One region of the Roseateles sp. GW821-FHT03B02 genome, then DNA from elsewhere that is predicted to be linked to it. Evidence: predicted binding sites of a transcription regulator. Region 1 holds the regulator's gene; each other region holds the start of a gene.
The links. Region 1 encodes sigma-54, which starts transcription at its own class of promoters, with help from an activator protein. Its sites were predicted from a motif close to TGGCANGNAANCTGCTTT; they were not measured.

Region 1 (5,773 bases):
GGCCAGCCGGTCAGCTTCCGCCAGGCGCGCGACGTGCCCGGCGAGGCCATCGACGGGGTCGCCGACCAGCTCGAATACGACACCAAGAGCGAGACCGTGCGCTTCATCGGCAACGCCACCGTGCGCCGCCTGCGCGGCACGGCCGTGGCCGAGGAAGTGACGGGTGCCGTCATCGTCTACGACAGCCGCACCGAGGTCTTCACGCTGGAGGGCGGCAGCGCCTCGCCCAACCCCAACGGCCGCACCCGCATCGTCATGATGCCGCGCGTGCAGCCGGGCGATGAGGCGGCCTCCGCGCCGGCCGCCGCGCCCCTGCCGCTGAAGCCGTCGACGACGCTGCAGCCGGGCAAGCCTTCGTGATGGCCGACGCTTCCGTGAGCGCCCCGGCGGCCTGCGGCAGCCGCCTCGAAGCCGAGGGCCTGGCCAAGAGCTACGGCGTGCGCCGCGTCGTCAAGGACGTGCATGTGCGCGTGGACTGCGGCGAAGTCGTCGGCCTGCTCGGCCCCAACGGCGCCGGCAAGACGACGAGCTTCTACATGATCGTGGGCCTGGTGCGCTCGGACGCCGGCGTCATCCGCATCGACGGCGCCGAGGTGCAGCGCCTGCCCATCCACTCGCGCGCCCGCCTGGGCCTGAGCTATCTGCCGCAGGAAGCCTCCATCTTCCGCAAGCTGACCGTCGAGCAGAACATCCGCGCCGTGCTGGAGCTGCAGCAGGACGACGACGGCCGCAGCCTCTCGAAGGGACGCATCGACGAGCTGCTGAACGGCCTGCTGCACGACCTCTCCATCGAGGGCCTGCGCGACAGTCCTGCGCCTGCGCTGTCCGGCGGCGAGCGCCGCCGCGTGGAGATCGCCCGGGCCCTGGCCACGCAGCCGCGCTTCATCCTGCTGGACGAGCCCTTCGCCGGCGTCGACCCCATCGCGGTGCTGGAGATCCAGCGCATCATCGGCTTCCTGAAGAGCCGCGGCATCGGCGTGCTGATCACGGACCACAACGTCCGCGAGACGCTGGGCATCTGCGACCGCGCCTACATCATCAGCGAGGGCGCCGTGCTGGCCGAAGGCACGCCGGACGAGATCGTGGCCAACGCGGACGTGCGCAAGGTCTATCTCGGCGAACACTTCCGGATGTAGCGGAAGCCGGCGCGATGAAACAGACGCTCCAGGTTCGCCTGAGTCAGCATCTCGCGCTGACGCCCCAGCTGCAGCAATCCATCCGTCTGTTGCAGCTCTCCACGCTGGAGCTGCACCAGGAAGTCGAGCAGATGCTGGCGACCAACCCGTTGCTCGAAACGGAGGAGGAGTTCACCGTCAGCACCCCCGAGCTGGCCGCCAACGCGCCGGCCGAGGCCGGCAGCAACGACACCGCCACCGACGGCGGCGAGGCCGAGGCGCCGGAGCTCAGCGGCGAAGACTTCGGCGGCACGGAGCGCGAGGACTGGGAGAACGGCACCGAACGCGACGACTTCGACGGCATCCGTGAGCTGCCCGCCAGCAGCGGCAGCGGCAGCGGCAGCGGCGAGGACGACGGCGAGCGCGAGAGCCAGGAGTCGGCAGAAGCCACGCTGGCCGAGCACCTCGCCCAGCAACTGGCCGGCCACCACCTGTCGGCCGAGGACCGCGCCGTCATGCAGGTGCTCATCGAGTCGCTGAACGAGGACGGCTACCTCGAAGACACGCTGGAGGAGATCGCCGCCGCGTTCGCCGAGGACGACGAGGAGCGCGAGGAATTGCTGGACCGGCTGCGCTTCGCGCTGCACCTGCTGCAGAGCCTGGAGCCCGCCGGCATCGGTGCGCACGACCTGTCCGAGTGCCTGGCGCTGCAGCTGCGCGCCCAGCCCAAGAGTCCGGCCCAGGTCATCGCCATGCTGATCTGCAAGCGCCACCTGGAGCTGCTGGCCCGGCGCGACATGCGGCGGCTGATGGCCGAGACCGGCGCCGACGAGGCGCTGCTGCGCGAGGCGCAGGCGCTGATCACCCAGCTCGAACCCAAGCCCGGCCGGCGCTTCGCGCAGGGCGCGGCGGCGGCCATCGTGCCCGACGTCATCGTGCGCAAGGTGGGCCGCGAGTTCCGCGTCATGCTCAACCCCGAGGTGGCACCCAAGCTGCGCATCAACGAGCTCTACGCCAACGCGCTGCGCGCCACGCGCGGCGGCATCAGCAACTCGCCGCTGGGCGGCCAGCTGCAGGAGGCACGCTGGTTCATCAAGAACATCCAGCAGCGCTTTGACACCATCCTGCGCGTCAGCCAGGCCATCGTGGAGCGCCAGCGCGGCTTCTTCACGCATGGCGAGCTGGCCATGAAGCCGCTGGTGCTGCGCGAGATCGCCGACGAGCTGGGTCTGCACGAATCCACCATCTCGCGCGTGACGACGGCCAAGTACATGGCCACGAGCTGGGGCACCTTCGAGCTGAAGTATTTCTTCGGCTCGGGGCTGAGCACCGAGGCCGGCGGCGAGGCCTCCAGCACGGCGGTGCGTGCGCTCATCAAGCAGTTCGTCGCGGCCGAGGACATCAAGAAGCCGTTGTCCGACAGCGCGCTTGCGGCCATGCTGGAAGAGCAAGGCATCCAGTGCGCGCGGCGCACGGTGGCCAAGTACCGCGAGGCGATGAAGATCGCGCCGGCGAATCTGCGCAAGGCGCTGTAGGGCGCCTCAAGCCAGGACCACCTCCGCCTTGCGCCATTCCCGCGGCGACAGCCCCGTGTGCGCACGGAAGGCGCGCGACAGCGCAGCCTCGCCGCCATAGCCCACCTCCGCGGCGATGTGCTTGAGCGCCCGCCCCTCGCGCAGCGCCTTCTGCGCCAGGCCGATGCGCCAGCGCTGCAGGTAGACGCCGGGCGTGCAGCCCACCACGTCGCGAAAGCTGTTGGCGAACACCGTGCGCGACATGCCTGCCGCCGCCGCCAGTTCCTCCAGCGGCCAGTCACGCCGAGGCGCATCGTGCATCGCCACAAGCGCGCCGCGCAGCTTGGGATGGGACAGCCCGGCCAGCATGCCCGATTCGACCCGCCCCTGGGCCATCAGCTCGCGGATGACCCAGATCATCAGCACCTCGAACAGCCGGTTCAGCATCAGCTGGCGCCCGCAGTGGGTGGCCTCGGCCTCGGCGAACAGCTGGGCCAGCACCGGCCCGCAGCTGGGCACCGTGGACAGGGGCAGGCAGATCCAGGCCGGCAGCGCCGCCGCGATGGGATGGCTGGCGCCGCCCTCGAACGCCATGTGGGCGCACAGGAACTGCGCGCCGCAGCTCGGGTCCGTCACGAAGCGGTGCGACAGCGGACGCGGGTAGAGCAGCAGGCTGGGCTCCGCGATGCGCAGCGGCTCGGCGCTGCCATGGTGGACCTCGACGCCACCCTCGCGGATCAGATGCAGCTGACCACGCCCCGCCTGGGGCTCCAGACTGTTGACACCGCACAGCGGGCCAACCTGGAAGGTTTCGGCCCGCACGGCGAAGTGAGCAAAGAGAGCGGCAAGTCGATCGGCCACGATCAGTACGGATTGCAAAGTTAAACGTACTTTACGGCATATCAGGTACGGGGCAGGCCGGCACAGTTCGTCCTGTCGCAAGACAGCCCCGTCACCCCAGGAGTTCCAACATGAACGCTCTCGCCCGCATCGCCCTCGCCGCAGCCATCGCCCTCGGGGGCATGGCCGTCCAGACCACGGCCTCGGCCGCCCCGGCCGCCGTCGTCGCCAGCCCCTTCGTCGCCGCCAGCGACGGCACGCCGCTGTACGTGAAGGACTGGGGCCCCAAGGACGGCCCGGTCGTCGTCTTCAGCCATGGCTGGCCGCTGAACGCGGACAGTTGGGAGTCGCAGATGCAGTTCCTGGCCGAGCGCGGCTACCGCGTCATCGCCCATGACCGCCGCGGCCACGGTCGCTCGGGCCAGCCCTGGACCGGCAACAACATGGATCAGTACGCCGACGACCTCGGCGCCGTGCTGGCGGCGCTGGACGTGAAGCACGCCACTCTCGTGGGCTTCTCCACCGGCGGCGGCGAGGTGGCCCGCTACATCGGCCGGCACGGCACGGCACGGGTTGCCAAGGTCGTGCTGGTGAGTGCCGTGACGCCCATCATGGGCCAGACGCCCACCCACCCCGAGGGCGTGCCCGCGGCCGTCTTCGACGGCCTGCGCAAGGCGTCGCTCGACAACCGCGCGCAGCTCTACAAGGACATCGCCAGCGGCCCCTTCTTCGGCTTCAACCGCCCGGGTGCCAAGCCCTCCAGCGGCCTCGTGGACAGCTTCTTCGCCCAGGGCATGCAGGCCGGCGCCAAGGCGACCTACGACAGCATCGACGCCTTCTTCCATTCGGACTTCCGTGACGACCTGAAGAAGTTCAACGTGCCGACGCTGGTCATCCACGGCGCCGATGACCAGGTCGTCCCCATCGAGACCACCGGCCGCGCCACGGCCAGGCTGGTCAAGGGTGCGCGCCTGATCGAGTACGCCGGCGGCCCGCACGGCATCACCGACACGCACAAGGACCGCCTCAACCAGGACCTGCTGGACTTCGTGCGCCAGTAAGCGCGTGGAGGCCGCCGGCTGCTGCCGGCGGCCCTCAGTCCGTCGATGGGCCCTTCTCCGGTGCCAGCGGCTCGAAGACAAAGCGCATGCCGCGCGAGTAGCTCTCGGCCTTGGTGCCGGCATGCCGCTCACCATCGATGGTGCGGTTCTGGAACACGAGCTCCGGATGTTTCAACTCCGGCAGCAGCGCCTGGTAACGCCTGATGCCGGCCAGGAAGCCGGGCCACTCGTATTCGGCCCCCGTCACATAAAGCCGCGCCTTGATGGGCTTGCCGGTGGCGGCATAGGCCCTGGCTTGGCCGATGATCCAGTCGCCGCCCACCACCACGGCCGGGCTGGCGGCGATGTAGCCCCTGAACAGCTCGGGCCTGGCATACATCGCATGCAGTGTGAACAGCCCGCCCAGCGAGCTGCCGGCGAGGTAGCGCTGCGCCGGGTCGGCGCGGTAGTCGCGCTCCACCAGCGGGAAGATGTCCTTCTCCAGCGACGCGATGAACTTGTCGGCATGGCCGGTGCCAAACGCCAGCGGCGCCAGCTTCACCGGCGACAGCTCCCAGCCACGCAGCTCGCCGTAGTCCAGGTTGTCACCCGCATAGCCCAGGCCCACGATGATGAACTCGGGCACGACCTTGTCGTAGTTCAGGTTGTTGTACGACGCGACGACGGTGGCGAAGTCCCAATACCCGTCGGTCACGTACAGCACCGGGTAGCGCCGCTTGGGCTCCTTGGCGAACGATCCCGGCAGGTGGATGTGCAGCTGGTAGGTGCGGCCATCGGCGTTCCTGGGCAGCGCGCGCAGCTGGGTGCTGGGTGCTGGGAATCGTGTGCGCAGGATAGGCCGGCACGGAGTCGGCAGCCTGCGCCTGCAGGGCGCCGAACAGGAAGGCCAGGGTCAGGACGATTCGCTTCATGGCTCGCACAGGTCTTGGACAACGCTGTCCAGTGTAGGGCCGGCGACAATCACGCCCGTGAGCCTGCCCAACAAGTTATCCCTCTTCGTGTCCTGCCCCGGTGGCGTCGAACCGCTGCTGGAGGAGGAGCTCAAGCGCTTCCTGCCGCCCGGCGTGCGCAGCAAGGTCGAGGCCCTGCGCGGCGGCTGCGGCCTGCTCGGCACGGCCGAGGACGTCATGCGCATCAACCTCGAAAGCCGGCTGGCCCAGCGCGTGCTGGTCGAGATCATCGAAGGCCCATACCGCCACGAGGACGACCTCTACTCGCTGGCCCGTCGCGTCGACTGGCGCGA
Region 2 (5,773 bases), on a different contig from region 1:
CGCCGGCTACGAGAAGGCGCTGAAGCTCGATCCCAAGCTGACGGAGGCCCGCCTCGGCCTGGCGCGCATCGACACCGTGACGGGCAATTTCGACGCCGCCAACAAGCGGCTGCGCGAAGTTCTGAAGGGTGATGAGCGCAACAACAGCGTGCTGTTCGAACTCGCGCTGCTGCACGAGCGCTGGGGCAAGGACGACGAGGCCCAGAAATGGCTGGAAAGTGCCGCCGACGCGAGCGGTGCGCGCGAGACGCGTGCCAACTTCGCGCTTGTTGCCTGGCATCTGCGCAAGGGCCAGCCAGCACGCGCCGTCGATGCGGCCAAGGTCTTGCTGGCCAAGCTGCCCGAGGACGTGGAGGCACTGCAGGCCTATGCCGGCGCCCAGGCCGCCAACGGCGACACGCCCGGCGCCAAGACCACGCTGACCAATGCCGCCCGCCGAGCCGCCTTCGATGCCTCTCGCCTGCTGGAGGTCGCCCGCCAGCAGATCGGCATCAAGGACTACAGCGGTGCCGCCTACAGCCTGGACAAGGCGCTCAGCGGCAATCCCGACTTCATGCCCGCCATGGCCATGCTATCCAGCATCGAGCTGACCCAGGGTGACGCGACAAAGGCCGAGCAGCGCGCCAGGCAGGTCATCCAGGCCGCGCCCAAGGCGGCCATCGGCTACAACCTGCTGGCCGAAGTGGCGACCCACCGCGGCCAGGCCATGGCGGCCATCGACGCGCTGCGCAAGGCGCACGACATCGAGAAGTCGCAGGCCAGCCTGACACGGCTGATGCGCGCCGTCGGCAACCAGAGCGGCCCCAAGGCCGCCATCGAACTCGGCGATGCCTGGCTCAAGCGCAACCCCAGCGACCTGGCCGTGCGCAACGCCGTCGCCGAACAGAACCTGCGCACCCGCGATTTCGCGTCGGCCCGCAAGCAATACGAAGCGATCCTGAAACTCCGGCCCAATCACGCCGAGACGTTGAACAACCTGGCCAACATCCTGATGGAAACCAGGGACCCCGGTGCGGTGGCCATGGCCGAACGCGCCTACAAGGTCGACACCCGCAACCCGAAACTCATGGACACCGCCGGCTGGGCCAACCACCTGGCCGGCAACGGCGAGCGCGCCCTGCAGTTGCTGCGCGAAGCGCGGCTGCGTGCGCCCGACGTGCCAGAGATCCGCTACCACCTGGCCGCCGTCCTCGCGAAAGCCGGGCGCAAGGCAGAGGCGCGCGAGGAATTGAACGCCGCGCTAAGGACGAATGTGGGTTTTGCCTCGGCCGACGAAGCGAAGAAATTGCTGACCACCCTCAACTGAGGGGCCCAAACCCCTGGCGCCGTTGTCGGTTGTCCTTACAATTTTTATCAGAGCCAAGGAGCTAGATCCGCAAGCCGTTGAGCGGCAACGAGATTTTTGTGCTGGCATTGAATTTGCTGACATATCAATTGAAATTTGACCGCCGTCTGGCGACAACCAAGGAAAACTAAATGAAAGTCCGCGCCATCCGCATGACCGCCCTGACCGCGCTCATCGCTGGTCTCGCCTGGAGCGGCACCGCGCAAGCCTACTGGGCCCTGGACACCGCCGCGGCAGGCACTACCACGACCACCAGCACGGCCACCAAGTACGGCGACAGCGGCAACGCCGCCTACACCGTTCAAATGTCTGGCTTTTACGTTGCCAACACTCTGAACGCGTCCAACAAGCTGTCTGGCAGTTGGGCTGCCAGCACGCTGTATGACTACGGCGGCGGCGGGCAGGGCATGACAACGGGCACCGACAGTGGGTCGCCGTATCACGCCCTCGACAACAACCTCAACACGGAAGGCGTGCTGCTGAGTTTCAGCGCGTCTACGGTCCTTAGCAGCATCGGCCTGGGTTTCGTCGACAGCACGGCCACCTCCCCCGAGCTGGCATGCAAGAACAACACGACCGGCGCCATGACGTACGGTACGAGTTGCGGCGGCGGCACCACCTCGCTCGGCAAAACTGTTGACGTTTCCGTGTTTCGCTGGACTGGTGCCAGCGCCCCGACCTTGTCCGGCACGGTAGCCGGCACGATGACCGGGTGGGAGTTGGTGGGCAACTATGGTGACTTTATCCAGGACACCAGCAACCCCTACAACTCGGTGAACAAGGACGGCAAGACCTCTACCTGGTGGTTGATCACGGCCTACAACTCAGGATTTACTCAGAGTACCGGCGTCGACAACCGCGGCTCACTGACTGTCGGCGACGACTACTTCAAGCTTTATGCCGCAGCAGGCGCCAAGTGCACCGGCTCCATCTCCAGCAGTGGCGTCTGCAGTGGCACGACGGTCACGGTTCCGGAGCCTGCCACGCTCGCGCTGACCAGCGTCGCCCTGCTCGGCGTCGCCGGCCTGCGCCGTCGCCAAGCCAAGGCGGCCTGAACCGGTTTCCGGCCGAGTTGAAAAGGCGCTCTTAGGAGCGCCTTTTTGTTTTTCAGGCCCAGCTCGCGGCCCTGTCCCTGGCCGGACAGCCAGGATGCGAACGACCGTGCTAAAAAGACCGGCATTCCCATCACGACAACGCAGCGAGACATGGACCTCAACTTCACCGATGCGGAGCTGGCCTTTCGCGCCGAGGTGCGCGACTGGGTGCGCGCCAATCTGCCGGCCGAGATCGCCCACAAGGTGCGCAACGCGCTGCGCCTGAACAAGGACGATCTCCAGCGCTGGGCCAAGATCCTCGGGGCCAAGGGCTGGCATGGCTGGGCCTGGCCCAAGCAGTTCGGCGGCCCGGGCTGGAACGCCGTGCAGCGCCATCTGTTCGAGGAGGAATGCGCCCTTGCCTGCGCGCCGCGCATCGTGCCCTTCGGTCCGGTGATGGTTGCGCCGGTCATCATGGCCTTCGGCTCGCCGGAGCAGCAGCAGCGCTTCCTGCCGGGCATCATGAGCGGCGAGGTCTGGTGGAGCCAGGGCTACAGCGAACCCGGCTCGGGCTCCGACCTGGCCTCGCTGAAATGCCGCGCCGAGCGCAAAGACGACAAATACATCGTCAACGGCCAGAAGACCTGGACGACCCTGGGCCAGTACGGCGACTGGATCTTCTGCCTGGTGCGCACGTCCAGCGAAGGCAAGCCGCAGACCGGCATCTCGTTCCTGCTGATCGACATGAAGTCGCCCGGCGTGAGCGTCAAGCCCATCATCATGCTGGACGGCGAGCATGAGGTGAACGAAGTCTGGTTCGACAACGTGGAGGTGCCGGCCGAGAACCTGATCGGCGAGGAGAACAAGGGCTGGACTTATGCCAAGCACCTGCTCTCCCACGAGCGCACCAACATCGCCGATGTGAACCGTGCCAAGCGCGAGCTGGAGCGCCTGAAGCGCATCGCCAAGGCCGAAGGCCTGATGGACGACGCGCGCTTTCGCGACCAGATCGCGCTGTGCGAGGTTGATGTCGTGGCGTTGGAGATGATGGTGCTGCGCGTGCTGTCCGGCGAGCGCACCGGCAAGCAGCCGCTGGACGTCGCCGGCCTGCTGAAGATCCGCGGCAGCGAGCTGCAGCAGCGCTACACCGAGCTGATGATGCTGGCCGGCGGCCCGCTGGCCCTGCCGCATGTGCACGAGGCCATGGAGGGCGGCTGGCAGGGTGATCAGTGGCTGGGTGGCGCGTGGATTGGCGGTGCCTCGCACGCCATCCCGCTGACCGGCAACTACCTGAACGTCCGCAAGACGACGATTTACGGCGGTTCCAACGAAGTGCAGCGCAACATCGTCGCGCAGACGGTGCTCGGCTAAGGGAGGCAAGACAAATGGATTTCGATTTCTCTGATGACCAAGAAGCCCTGCGTGATGCCGTGCGCCGCTTTGTCGACAAGGACTACGCCTTCGAGCGCCGCACGCAGATCGAACGCGCTGGCGGTTTCGACCGCGCTGTCTGGGAAGGCCTCGCCGGGCTGGGCCTGACCGCGCTGGCCGTGCCCGAGGCTCATGGCGGCCTGGGCTTCGGCGCCGTCGAGGCGATGGTGGTCATGGAAGAACTTGGCCGCGGTCTCGTCATGGAGCCGGTGGCCCAGGGCGCGCTGATCGCGCCGGCCCTGTTGAGCAAGGCCCCTGAAGCGCTGCAGACCGAATGGCTACCTCGCATCGCCGGTGGCGACGCCCTCGTGGTGCTGGCCCACCAGGAAGCCAAATCGCGTTACCGCCTGAACCGCGTCACCACCCGTGCCGTCGACGGCAAGCTGACCGGGGTGAAGAGCCTGGTGCCAGCCGGCGACCTGGCCGACGCCTTCATCGTGCCGGCCCGCGTCGCTGGTGCCGATGACGCCACCGAAGGCATCGCCCTCTACCTCGTCGAGCGTTCCGCGACCGGCGTGCATACCCGCCCCTACTCGCTCTTCGACGGCTCGCGAGCCGCCGAGGTCCACCTCGACAACACGCCGGCCCAGCTCATTGCCGGCCCCGACCAGGGCCTGGCCCTGCTGGAGCTCGCCGCCGACATCGGCATCGCGGCCCAGGCGGCCGAGGCCATCGGCGTCATGGAGAAATACCTCGCGCTGACCGTTGACTATCTGAACACCCGCAAGCAGTTCGGTGTCGCCATCGCCAGCTTCCAGGCCCTGCGCCACCGCACGGCCGATGTGAAGATGCAGCTCGAACTCGCCCGCTCGATGAGCTACTACGCCACGCTGCGCCTGGGCGACGCGCCTTTGGTGCGCCGCCGCGCCCTGTCGCAGGCCAAGGTGCAGCTCGGCAATTCGATGCGCTTCGTCGGTCAGCAGTGCACCCAGATGCACGGCGGCATCGGCGTCACCGACGAGTACGCCGGCAGCCACTACTTCAAGCGCCTGACCGTCATGGAGATGCAATGGGGCGACACGATGCATCACCTGGGTGAAGTCAGTGCCCGGATGCAGGACACTGCGGGGGTGTTTGCCTGACCCTGGAGGTCACCCGATGAAGTTCGCCCACGCCATTTTGCTCGCTGGTCTGCTGGCCGGCAGTGCCCACGCCCAGACGATGAAGCCTGGGCTGTGGGAGTTCAAGCAGACACCGCAGCTCGACCCGGCCCGCCAGGCCCAGATGGCCCAGGGCCAGAAGGCCATGGAGTCCATGCCTCCCGAGCAACGCCGCATGATGGAACAGATGATGGCCCAGCGCGGCGTCAGCATGAACATGGCCGGCGGCGCCATCACCATCAAGACCTGCATCACCAAGGAGCAGGCCGAGCGCAACATGGCGCCCGTGAACCACCACGGCAACTGCACCCAGGACATCAAGCGCAGCGGCAGCACCATCCAGACCCATTTCGTCTGCACCGACCCCGCTTCCGAGGGCGATGCGACGGTGACGCTGCGCGGCAATGAAGGATTCGCGAACGATGTGACCATCCGCCGTCAGCGCCAGGGCAAGACGGAAACCACCAAGGTGAGCGGTGAAGGGCGTTGGCTCGGTGCCGACTGCGGCGACGTGCAGCCGATGAAGTCCTCCCAGGCCAGGCCTTGAAGCAAAAGCTTTCGCAGATCCTGTTCAGCCAGGGTTTCGGGACGCGCCGCCTGTGCGCGGGGCTGGTGTGGCACGGTGAGGTCAGCGTCAACGGCGAAGTCGTCGAAGAGCCCGATACCGAGTTCGAGACGGCGGGGCTTCGCTTCTCCGTCAATGGCCAGGAATGGCCCTGCTTCGACAAGGCGCTGGTGCTGCTCAACAAGCCGGCCGGCTATGAATGCTCGCAAAAGCCCAAGCACCATCCCAGCGTGCTGAGCCTGCTGCCGGCGCCACTGCGCGAGCGCGGCGTGCAGCCCATCGGTCGCCTGGACGAGGA
Region 3 (5,773 bases), on a different contig from region 1:
GGTTGTAGAGCGTGGCGGCCGGCGTCTGGTTGAAGGCCAGCAGCGGTGGCAGGGCGGCGGCGATGACGAGGCCGAGCAGGGCGGCCTGGGGATGGGAGGAGGACGTCGCGGCAGACATGGGCGCGGATGATGGCACGGCAGCCTCAGCGCCTGGTCTCGGCTTCCTCGTGATAGTCGTCGTCGATGTTGACGGCCCAGATCGCGTCGCGGCCGGCGCCGCCGTTCATGATGGCCTGCGCGGCCAGGCGCGCGGACAGCATGGAGTGGTCCTGGTTGTTGTAGCGGTGCATGCCGTTGCGGCCGCACAGGTAGAGGTTGTCCAGGCCGTCCAGCCAGGTGCGCAGTTCGTCGAAGCGCTGGAAGGCCGCGCCGAAGTAGCCGGGATAGGCCTTGGGCTGGCGCAGCACGGTGGCGTCGAGCAGCTCGGTCTCGTCGGCCAGGCCCAGTTGCTGCATCTCGCGCACGGCCAGCGCCTTCAGCGCGTCCTCGCTCATGGCCCACAGCGCGTCGTCGTCGCGGGCGAAGAACTCCAGGCCGAGCCAGACCGTGTCGGGGTCGGCCACCATGTAGGGGCTCCAGTTGTTGAAGACCTGCACGCGGCCGACCTTGACGCCGGGTTCCTGGATGTAGATCCAGTTGTCGCTCACGTGGCGGGCCTTGCCGGCGACCTTGGCGCTCATGCGGCGGTAGAGCAGGCCGACGGTGATGAAGTCGCGGTATTCGAGGCCGGACGCGATGGCCAGGGCCGGTGCGTCGGCCGCGGGGCGCAGGGCCTGGGCGAGCTCGCGGATGGGCATGGTCGAGACGACGGCGCCGGCGTCGAAGGCCAGCCGCTGGCCGACCTCGTCGCGTGCCAGCACGCGCGTCACGCGCCGGTCCTCGCGGTGGATCTCGTCCACGCTCAGGCCGCGCAGCAGCTGCCCGCCCAGGCGCTCGAACTCGCGCGCCGCGGTTTCCCACATCTGGCCGGGGCCGTACTTGGGGTAGAGGAAGCTCTCAATCAGCGAGGTGTGCTGGGTGTCGGTGCTGCCGGTGACGATCTTCTTCAGCGCCTGCTTCGCGGCGCTGCCGATGGACAGGCTCTTGATGCGCTGCGCGCCCCAGTCGGCGCTGATGTCGCGGCAGGGCACGCCCCAGACCTTCTCGGTGTAGTCCTTGAAGAACTGCAGATAGAGCTGGCGGCCGAAGCGGTTGATGAAGAAATCTTCCAACGTCTGCTCGGGCTTGATGGGCCGGGCCGCGGCGGCCATGTAGCTGCCGGCGAACTGCAGGCAGCGCGCGAGGCCCATGTTGCGCACCAGGTCCAGGCCGGGCTTGAGCGGGTAGTCGAAGAAGTTGCCGCCGAAATAGATGCGCGACTGGCGGCTGCGGATCAGCATCACCTCGTCGTCCGCCTCGCTGGCCGTGGCCGCGTGGCTGCCGAGCAGGCGCTGCTGGCCCTGGTAGGCCAGGCGAGTGTCGCTGCTGCCGCCCGCGGGCCTGGCGACCGGCAGCACGCCGCGCCACCAGTCCATGACCCAGTCGGACTTGGAGAAGAAGCGGTGGCCGCCGATGTCGATGCGGTTGCCCTTGTAGTTGACCGTCTTGGAGATGCCGCCGATGGCGTCGGTGGCCTCCAGGATCGTCACCTGCGGGTAGCCCGCGCGCAGCAGCTCCAGGCCGGCGGTGAGGCCGGCGGGGCCGGCGCCGATGATCAGGGCGGAAGGGGAGGTGGTGGTCATCGGGGCATCGGGCGCGAGAACAGCAGCAGCTTGCGCAGCGTGAAGTTGAAGGCGAAAACGCCCACGGCGGTCAGCAGCTTGGCCGGCACGGGCGACCACTGGTGCCGGCTCACCAGCCACCAGAGGCTGGCCTGTGTCAGCAGCAGGCCCAGCAGGCCGATCAGGGCGAAGGCAGCGAATTCTGCGCGGCGGTCGCGCAGGCGGTGCTGGTGGAAGACCCAGATCACGCTGCCCGCATAGGCGACCGTCAGGCCGACGGCGAAACCGAGGGCAATGGCGATGGCCAGCGGTGCCCCGGACCGGTAGGCCAGGGCATAGGCGGCGGTGTCGGCCGCCAGCGCCACGGCACTGGTGACACCGTATCGCCAGCCCTCGCGCCAGACCGCAAGCAGCCGCGCCGGCAGCGGTGGGCGGCCGGCGGGGGAGGGCGTGGCGGAGGCGGTGAGCGGCGTCATGGCGCGGCGTTCCCGGTGGCGGCGGGCGGCTGGAACTGCCGGCAAGCGTAGAGGGAGAAGCGCGACGCCCCCGTCGTCAGGACGGACAGGGGCGGTACGGGCAGGGGCGTGCCGAAGACCATGAAGTCCGGGTGCACGGCCTGTCCGCAGAGCTCGGCGATCAGCTCCATGCGCGGCGTGGCGCAGGCGGCCAGGGCCTCCCGGGCTCCACCCAGGGCTGCGCCCATCTCGCACTGCTCGCGGGCCTCGTCGATGTGCCGGTAGGCCTGGCGCAGCGGGGCGAGGGTCTGGGCCGTCGTGCGGCTGAACAGCATGCCTGCGCTCTGCAGCCGCGAGAAGTGGCTGGCGCGGCCCAGCAGGGCCCAGACCGCGCCGAGGTTGTCCGGCCAGTACACCGTCGCGGCCGTGGGGATGAGGGCGGTGAACGGCGGGCGGGGCGGCGAGGCTTCGACGAGCGTCGAGAACTCGTCCCGGCGATCCCAGGCCGCGACCGCCAGGCACAGGCCGAGCCCGCCGGCCGCCAGGGCCGTGCGCCGGGCCCAGGCGCCGCGTGAGGCCAAGACCCATAGCAACGCGGCCATGGCGACGGCGAGCAGGGGCTCGGTGGCCACGCGCGCCGCGCGCGACACGAGGCCGGCGTGGGGCTGCAGCCACGCGATGCGCTGCAACTGCAGTGCCAGGTGTGCCCCGCTGTAGCCGAGGATGGCTAGCAGGCACAGGCCGAGCAGCAGGTGGAGCACGGCTCGCGACACCGTCACGCCGCGCCACGCCAGGGTCGCGCTGAGCAGCCCGCCCAGCAACAGCGGGCCGCCGTAGCCGGGGCTGGACTGGGCGTCCAGCAGCGCCAGCACGATGAAGGCCGCCGTCAGACGCCACATCCCCTGGCGCTGCCAGAACTTCCACAGCACGAAGGGGGCCAGCGCGACGGCCAGCAGATGGGTCAGCCACAGCACTCGCCAGGGCTGTATCTGCGTGACCAGCACGCTGTGCAGCAGCACCGTGCCGACGCAGCTCAGCATGAGCAGCAGGGCGGTGCTCGCCAGCACGGCCGCGACGAAGCGCCGGCGCCGCTCGCCCGGTGCGAACAAGGCCATCGCGCAGGCCAGCACGCCGGCGTCGGCCAGCACGCTCCACCAGTCGCGCAAGTCCCAGTTGGTCAGCAGGACCTGGCGGTTGACGCCCGCGACGAGCGACCACCAGGACGGGTCGTAGAACTGCAGCAGCCGGTCCATCGGCGGCACGCCCCAGGCCGCCGGCAGCAGCAGCGCGGGCAGCAGCGCCAGGGCCCACAACCAGCGTCTGTTCTCGCCGACGGCGAGCATCCAGGTCATGGCGATCGCGGGCAGGGTCATCAGCGGGTGCAGGGCCAGGGCCAGGATCTGCAGGGCCAGGGCCAGCCCCAGGCGGCCCTGCACGCCGACCATCAGGCTGACGAGCACGAGGGGCTCGGCCAGGCTGCGCGCGGTGAGGAAGGGCTCGGTGTAACTGAAGATGCGCATGCCGCCGTACAGCGGCGACAGCACGGCCACGGCCAGCAGGCCCCAGGGCGCCCAGGTCCGCAGACCGAGGCTGCGCAGCAGGGCGAGCACGGCAAGCGCCGTGCCGGCCAGCCCGAGCAGGAGCAGGGCCTGGTGGGTCGCGTTCAGCCCCCACAGTTCGTAGAGCGGGGCGATGAGGACGGAGTACAGCGAGAAGGCGTCCTGGGAGCCGCCGCTGAAGAAGGGGTCGGCCCGCAGGACCGGCACGCGGCCGCGCACGAGGGCCTGGCCGCTGTAGAGGATGCCGTCGTGCTGCAGGCCTTCATAGCCGCGGGCGAGCAGGTACAGGGCCGAGCCGACCAGACCGACCACCAGCGCAGGTGGTCTCGGGATTCGTTGCATTGCGGGGGAGGACAAGGGAACGAATTCTGCGTGACGGCGGCCCTCTGTCGCGTGCCGACGGCCAAGAAAAACAGGGGCCGAAGCCCCTGTTTTGCGGTCAGCGCTTGCAGATCAAGAGTAGGAGTTCTTCTCGATGGCCTGCTTCAGCACCGGCGCGGTGACGCTGGTGGAGATCGTCCAGTTGACGGCGGAGTTGCCGAGCGTGGGCGTGAAGGTGACCGTCTGGCCGCCCAGGTCGTTACCGACCTTGGAAGCAGCGGCGAAGGTCAGCGTGATGATGCCGGTGCTGGTGATGGTGGCGGAGGCGACTTCGTTGGTCGGGGTGAAGGTGGCGGCGCTCAGGATGCCGGCCTGGTTGCAGTTGGTCAGCGCGCCTTCTTCCTGGCCGCACAGGGCCACGGCGTTCTTGAAGGAGTCGATGGCAACGATGGCGTTGCCGACCTTGGCCTTGGCGGTGTAGTCCTTGTACTGCGGGATCGCGACCGCAGCCAGGATGCCGATGATGGCCACGACGATCATCAGTTCGATCAGGGTGAAGCCTTGTTGGGCGCGTGCTTTGAGATTCATATCAGGACTCCAGCAAGAGTGAATGGAAGTGAAGACGAACTTGGTGGATGCAGGTGCCGTGCCAGCTTTTTGCGCTCAGTTGGCCCGTACGCACCACAGCCTAAAAAAACAGGGGCCAGGGCCCCTGTCCATCGGGCGGTCAGCCGATCAGGAGTACGAGTTCTTCTCGATGGCCTGCTTCAGCACCGGGGCGGTGACGTTGGTCACAATCGTCCAGTTGACGGCGGAGTTGCCGAGCGTGGGCGTGAAGGTGATCGTCTTGCCACCCAGGTCGTTACCGACCTTGGAAGCGGCGGCGAAGGTCAGCGTGATGACGCCGGAGCCGGTGATGGTGGCGGAGGCGACTTCGTTGGTCGGGGTGAAGGTGGCGGCGCTCAGGATGCCGGCCTGGTTGCAGTTGGTCAGCGCGCCTTCTTCCTGGCCGCACAGGGCCACGGCGTTCTTGAAGGAGTCGATGGCGACGATGGCGTTGCCGGCCTTGGCCTTGGCGGTGTAGTCCTTGTACTGCGGGATCGCGACCGCAGCCAGGATGCCGATGATGGCCACGACGATCATCAGTTCGATCAGGGTGAAGCCTTGTTGGGCGCGTGCTTTCAGGTTCATGTCATTGCTCCGGCGAAAGTGAGTGGGAGGAGGGCTCACCCCCTGAATGCAGGGGGCGTGCCAGCCCTCCGAGCACGGTCGGCCCGTGCAAAAGCACACGAATCGGGATTCCAGATGGCGTCGGCTGACAAAAAACGTCACTTTGGGCTGACAGGTTCTGTCATGACGGCTCGTCGGGCCGAGAAACGTCAGGCGTAAAAAAGGCGCCTCGAAGGCGCCGGCGACGGGGTGGGCGGACTCAGAGCCGCATCTCCTGCCCCGCCTGCAGCGCGCTGATGCGATGCGGGCTGTTCAGGGCCTGCACGCCCTGCATGACGGCCTCGACCTCGCCCGGCTTGATGTGGGTGATGCGCACATCGACGCTGCCGGCCAGCTGGGTCAGTTCATGGCCCAGCTCACTTGGGCAGAGGTGCTGGCTGACATGTGCGACCTCGGCCTCGTCGTCGCTGAAGGCGGTCTCGATGACGAGGTGGGACAGGCGCAGGTCGGCCAGCCGGCGCCACAGGGCCGGGTTGGGGCCGGTGTCGCCGGTGAAGACCCAGTGGGC

Region 2: a site for sigma-54 is predicted at 1,409-1,426, ahead of AC07VX_RS07140 (PEP-CTERM sorting domain-containing protein). Genes of this name have one in related genera too.
Region 3: a site for sigma-54 is predicted at 4,670-4,687, ahead of AC07VX_RS23695 (pilin). Genes of this name have one in related genera too.

Annotation. Positions count from the first base shown of each region.
Region 1 is NZ_JBWKUV010000001.1:1,020,335-1,026,107, forward strand. It holds gene lptA (lipopolysaccharide transport periplasmic protein LptA) at 1-360, shown strand, start outside; gene lptB (LPS export ABC transporter ATP-binding protein) at 360-1,136, shown strand; gene AC07VX_RS04535 (RNA polymerase factor sigma-54) at 1,151-2,650, shown strand; gene AC07VX_RS04540 (AraC family transcriptional regulator) at 2,657-3,490, opposite strand; gene AC07VX_RS04545 (alpha/beta fold hydrolase) at 3,601-4,530, shown strand; gene AC07VX_RS04550 (alpha/beta hydrolase) at 4,565-5,386, opposite strand; gene AC07VX_RS04555 (THUMP domain-containing class I SAM-dependent RNA methyltransferase) at 5,499-5,773, shown strand, end outside.
Region 2 is NZ_JBWKUV010000002.1:185,358-191,130, reverse strand. It holds gene prsT (XrtA/PEP-CTERM system TPR-repeat protein PrsT) at 1-1,306, shown strand, start outside; gene AC07VX_RS07140 (PEP-CTERM sorting domain-containing protein) at 1,477-2,400, shown strand; gene AC07VX_RS07135 (acyl-CoA dehydrogenase family protein) at 2,551-3,750, shown strand; gene AC07VX_RS07130 (acyl-CoA dehydrogenase family protein) at 3,765-4,892, shown strand; gene AC07VX_RS07125 (DUF3617 domain-containing protein) at 4,909-5,457, shown strand; gene AC07VX_RS07120 (pseudouridine synthase) at 5,454-5,773, shown strand, end outside.
Region 3 is NZ_JBWKUV010000010.1:192,505-198,277, reverse strand. It holds gene AC07VX_RS23715 (PglL family O-oligosaccharyltransferase) at 1-118, opposite strand, end outside; gene AC07VX_RS23710 (NAD(P)/FAD-dependent oxidoreductase) at 144-1,721, opposite strand; gene AC07VX_RS23705 (GtrA family protein) at 1,718-2,176, opposite strand; gene AC07VX_RS23700 (hypothetical protein) at 2,173-4,056, opposite strand; gene AC07VX_RS23695 (pilin) at 4,168-4,623, opposite strand; gene AC07VX_RS23690 (pilin) at 4,771-5,226, opposite strand; gene AC07VX_RS23685 (MBL fold metallo-hydrolase) at 5,465-5,773, opposite strand, start outside.